One region of the Virgibacillus sp. FSP13 genome, then DNA from elsewhere that is predicted to be linked to it. Evidence: a T-box and tRNA genes for the amino acid it is inferred to sense, from the RefSeq annotation. Region 1 holds a T-box; the other holds one or more tRNA genes.
The links. A T-box is a leader RNA that pairs with one kind of tRNA and senses whether it is charged. The one in region 1 lies ahead of ACW2QC_RS10345 (valine--tRNA ligase), so its partner is inferred to be a tRNA-Val.

Region 1 (2,468 bases):
TGGATCCACACCATTGCCGAGTGATTTACTCATTTTTCTTCCTTCAGCATCACGAATTAAACCGTGGATCAGTACATCTTTAAATGGTCGTTTGCCAGTAAATTCTTTCGACTGAAAAATCATTCGTGCGACCCAGAAGAAAATAATATCATAGCCAGTCACAAGTGCATTTGTTGGGAAATGACGGTCGAAGTCTTCTGCCTTTGTATCTGGCCATCCCATCGTGGAAAAGGGCCATAATGCAGATGAAAACCATGTATCCAGCACATCTTCATCCTGCTCCCAATTCTCTGCATCTGCTGGTGCTTCTTTGCCAACATAAAGCTCGCCAGTTTCTTTATGGTACCAAGCCGGAATGCGGTGCCCCCACCATAATTGACGGGAAATACACCAATCACGGATATTTTCCATCCAATGTAAATAAGTCCGTTCGAAACGCTCTGGCACAAAATTAACTTTCTCATCACTTTGTTGTAAATCAATTGCTGCATCTGCTAAAGGCTGCATATTTACAAACCATTGCGTGGACAAATATGGTTCGATAACTGCTCCACTTCGCTCGGAATGACCAACTTGATGTGTATGGTCTTCAATTTTAAATAGAACACCTGATTCTTGAAGATCTGCCACAATTTGTTTGCGGCAATCAAAGCGATCTAGTCCTTCGTATTTACCCGCATTTTCATTCATTGTCCCATCTTCATGCATCACAAGAATTCGTTTTAAGTTATGCCTGTTACCAACTTCAAAGTCATTCGGATCATGGGCTGGTGTGATTTTAACGGCACCCGAACCAAATTCCATATCTACATACTCATCAGCAACAATTTCAATTTCGCGACCAACAATTGGCAGAATTACTTTACGGCCAATCAAATGCTTGTAACGATCGTCTTTTGGATGTACTGCGATTGCAGTATCACCAAGCATCGTTTCCGGACGCGTAGTAGCAATCTCAATAAATTCGCCGCTATCTTTTAACGGATAACGCAAATGATAAAAATGCCCTTGCAACTCCTGATAAATAACTTCAATATCGGAGAGTGCTGTTTTTGTTTGCGGATCCCAATTAATAATATATTCGCCGCGATAAATTAGTCCCTTTTCATAAAGGGTAACAAAAACTTCACGAACTGCCTTTGATAGTCCATCATCCATCGTAAATCGTTCCCGAGAATAATCAAGACCAAGACCTAACTTCTCCCATTGCTTTCGGATGAAATCGGCATATTCTTCTTTCCAATCCCATACTGTATCCAGAAACTTTTCACGGCCTAAATCATAACGGCTTTTCCCTTGTTCTCTCAATTTCGCTTCAACTTTAGCCTGTGTTGCAATTCCTGCATGGTCCATTCCAGGTAGCCATAATACATCATAACCTTGCATTCGTTTCATCCGTGAAATCGTATCCTGCATAGTTGTATCCCACGCATGACCAAGGTGTAGTTTTCCCGTTACATTTGGCGGTGGAATAACAATTGTATATGGATCCTTATTTTCATCACCTGTTGCTTCAAAAAACTTACCATCAACCCAAAATTGATAACGTCCCTTCTCAATCTCCTGTGGATTATATTTTGAAGGTAAGGACGATTTTGGTTTTTCACTCATATATAGCCCTCCTTTTGTCAACAAAAAAATCCTTTCCATCCAATAAAGGACGAAAAGGATATATTTCCGTGGTACCACCTTTGTTTACAAGCCGTTTTACACTCGTACACTCATGCTTGATAACGGACAAGATCCGGCTTTTTCTAATTCCTTCAAAAAAGCTGCATCAAGGGCGACCTTCCAAATAATCTATCCTAGGAAATTCTCAGCTCATGATTTCCCTCTCTTTAGGTGATTCATCTGTACTCTTCCCTATCATCGCATTTCGTTTCATTATAACTTATTTTAGCGATATTGGTTAAAAAAATCAACAATTAATATACGTATTGCACAAAACAGCTTGATTTATTCATATCATATTAAAAAGATACTAAAAAGTGATAAGAAGAAGGTGAGTAAATTGGCTCGTTATTATCGCTATCGGCTCCCACCATGGGTAAGAAATTGTCTTTATGTCGTTGAAAAATGTACCCTTCCAATCTTAATTTTTCAATTAATTCGTACTTTATTTTTCCCAACAACATTAGACGTGTTTTTATTAGGATTACTTGTCGGGCTATTTATTGCTTTTTATTTAGAATGGATTTAACTTTCCGATTCATCAATGGACTCGGTAACTGTGTCAGAATACGCTGTCCATTTTACTGCAAATGATAGCTGTCGATGGTAATGCTGCAATTGTATTACCTGGTCAACCATGGAATATTCAGCCATGTTCTCGACATATTGATTAACAACTGTTATGTATTTACTAGGGTCTAATAAATAAATGGAAAGCAAACATAATTCAGTCTCTGTTAATTTATTTTCTTCCAGGTAAGCATAAAATATATCAACGAGACTTTCAGCCGGATTAT
Region 2 (2,468 bases), on a different contig from region 1:
ACGTATTTATATAGACATGGACTACTAACATTTTACCATATTTCGAGCCCGATTCTTCATTTAAAAGTCGTACTTCTAGATCCTCTGCACCGCCACCTCTAGCAACCAAGCTAGGATATGCAGCGTTCGCGTCATTGATTAATGCATCCTTTTCTGCCAATACAGTGGCTTTAGCGGCATCCATATCTGGACAACCAACAACTTGTATTTGCCCAATCATGACTCTTCCTGTAGCTTCTGTTGTAAAACCACCAGCATTCCGAACAATTTTTGCTATATGACTAGCTGAAGCAACAACAGAGGGCTCCTCAATTGCCATTGGTACAATATAATCTTTTCCATTGATTAAAAAGTTCAGTCCTAATCCAAGTGGTAATGGATAAGTTCCAATAACATTCTCAATCATGTTATCTGCTGTAGTAACTGGTAAGGCATCTTGTTCAAGTGAGTGCCCCTTTTTTTCATCATCAATTACGTGCTTGGATGCCAATAATTCTCTTCGTTCTTCAACAGTCATATTATAAAAACCAGGGATTCTAGAAGTTATCATACCAATTCATCCTTTTGCAATTCAATATAATATATTTTTTTCATTTATAATTAGTTATTTTGGTAAAAAAATTACTGCTTCTATTATGTAAAAAAACAGTATAAAATGCAAATAAACAAGGTTGTTACAAAACATAACGACCTTGTTTATTTCTAATAATACTATGTACTCTATATCTATGCTAGCATTCTTCGTTTGATTATGATGGTGAGCCATGGAGGATTCGAACCTCCGACCCTCTGATTAAAAGTCAGATGCTCTACCGGCTGAGCTAATGGCTCGGGTAAGTTGAAGTTGTTATGTATTTATAAATAAAAAATGGCTGGGCTACCAGGATTCGAACCTGGGAATGACGGGATCAAAACCCGCTGCCTTACCGCTTGGCTATAGCCCAACAAATAACTATGGTGGAGGGGGGCAGATTCGAACTGCCGAACCCAGAGGGAGCGGATTTACAGTCCGCCGCGTTTAGCCACTTCGCTACCCCTCCGTATTATTAACACGTTCTCATGATTTATACATAAAAAAAGTGGTGCCGGCCAGAGGACTTGAACCCCCAACCTACTGATTACAAGTCAGTTGCTCTACCAGTTGAGCTAGACCGGCTTATATATTTAAGGCTATTTTATCTTACGTGTATGTTCATCAAGTGGGCTCGTCGTGTTACAAGTTCATTCGGTGATGTTGCACTCCTCGCAAGCCTGCACATGGGAGAAAATTCATTGTTGTTAACGGCTTGATCTACCAGTTGAGCTAGGCCGGCTTATATAAATATTTAACCTAAGTATTTACACATTTCCACCAAGCTATTCAGTGAATGCTTGTACTTCGGCAAGAGTGTTTTACATCTATAATGGTGGAGGATGCAGGGCTCGAACCTGCGACCCCCTGCTTGTAAGGCAGGTGCTCTCCCAGCTGAGCTAATCCTCCAATGCATGCGTGCGTACTTGTGTTGCCAAATGTTGTCGCAACTTTGACACGCAAATCTTGCTATCTTTTACTTTAATGGTGACCCGTACGGGATTCGAACCCGTGTTACCGCCGTGAAAGGGCGGTGTCTTAACCACTTGACCAACGGGCCATATATAATGGCGTGTTCATAACTGTCATCTTTTGCATGGTTATGTCGTAAACCAACGAATCTTATTATATACAGATATACTATTTTTGTAAAGAGGGAAAATAGTTTTCTTAATTTTTTTATTTCAATTCATTAAAGTCCTTGTATTGTACAGCAATCCATGGTTCTTTAACTTTAATATTTAGGTTATAATATTTACAGTAATCTTTATGGGAGGTACACAAATGTCTGATTTATTAAATGGAAAGAATATAGTTGTAATGGGGGTAGCAAATCAACGAAGTATTGCGTGGGGAATTACCAAGTCATTACATAATGCGGGGGCAAATCTAATTTTCACCAATAGACAAGAACGTTCCCAAAAAAAGCTTGTCAAACTACTTGAGGAAAACGATATTCAACCAAAATTGATCGTTTCATGTGACGTTGCAAGCGATGAAAGCATTGATTCAGCATTTAGCGAAATAAAAGAAAATGTTGGCGTTATTCATGGATTAGTTCACTCGGTTGCCTTTGCCAATAAGGAAGAATTAAAAGGGGAATATGCTGATACTTCACGAGAGGGATTCCTGTTAGCGCAGGAAATTAGTGCATATTCATTGGCAGCTGTTACAAAAGCTGCAAAGGAATTAATGACAGAGGGCGGAAGTATTGTTACACAGACATATTTAGGTGCAGAGCGAGTTATTAAAAACTACAATGTCATGGGAGTGGCAAAAGCCTCATTAGAAGCTAGTGTAAGATATCTAGCAGAGGACGTAGGTAAATATGGAATACGAGTGAACGCTGTTTCTGCAGGGCCAATTCGTACGCTATCTGCAAAGGGTGTTTCAGGAT

Region 2: it has a tRNA-Val gene. The T-box ahead of ACW2QC_RS10345 (valine--tRNA ligase) is inferred to sense a tRNA for this amino acid. The anticodon was not compared.

What each region holds. Positions count from the first base shown of each region.
Region 1 is NZ_JBSVKG010000009.1:123,797-126,264, reverse strand. Features, by position in the region: gene ACW2QC_RS10345 (valine--tRNA ligase) at 1-1,611, opposite strand, end outside; T-box leader at 1,654-1,879, opposite strand; gene ACW2QC_RS10340 (hypothetical protein) at 2,012-2,200, shown strand; gene ACW2QC_RS10335 (hypothetical protein) at 2,197-2,468, opposite strand, start outside.
Region 2 is NZ_JBSVKG010000018.1:68,761-71,228, forward strand. Features, by position in the region: gene ACW2QC_RS14515 (hydroxymethylglutaryl-CoA reductase, degradative) at 1-550, opposite strand, end outside; tRNA gene ACW2QC_RS14520 (tRNA-Lys) at 756-831, opposite strand; tRNA gene ACW2QC_RS14525 (tRNA-Gln) at 870-944, opposite strand; tRNA gene ACW2QC_RS14530 (tRNA-Tyr) at 956-1,040, opposite strand; tRNA gene ACW2QC_RS14535 (tRNA-Thr) at 1,081-1,156, opposite strand; tRNA gene ACW2QC_RS14540 (tRNA-Val) at 1,405-1,480, opposite strand; tRNA gene ACW2QC_RS14545 (tRNA-Glu) at 1,557-1,631, opposite strand; gene fabI (enoyl-ACP reductase FabI) at 1,856-2,468, shown strand, end outside.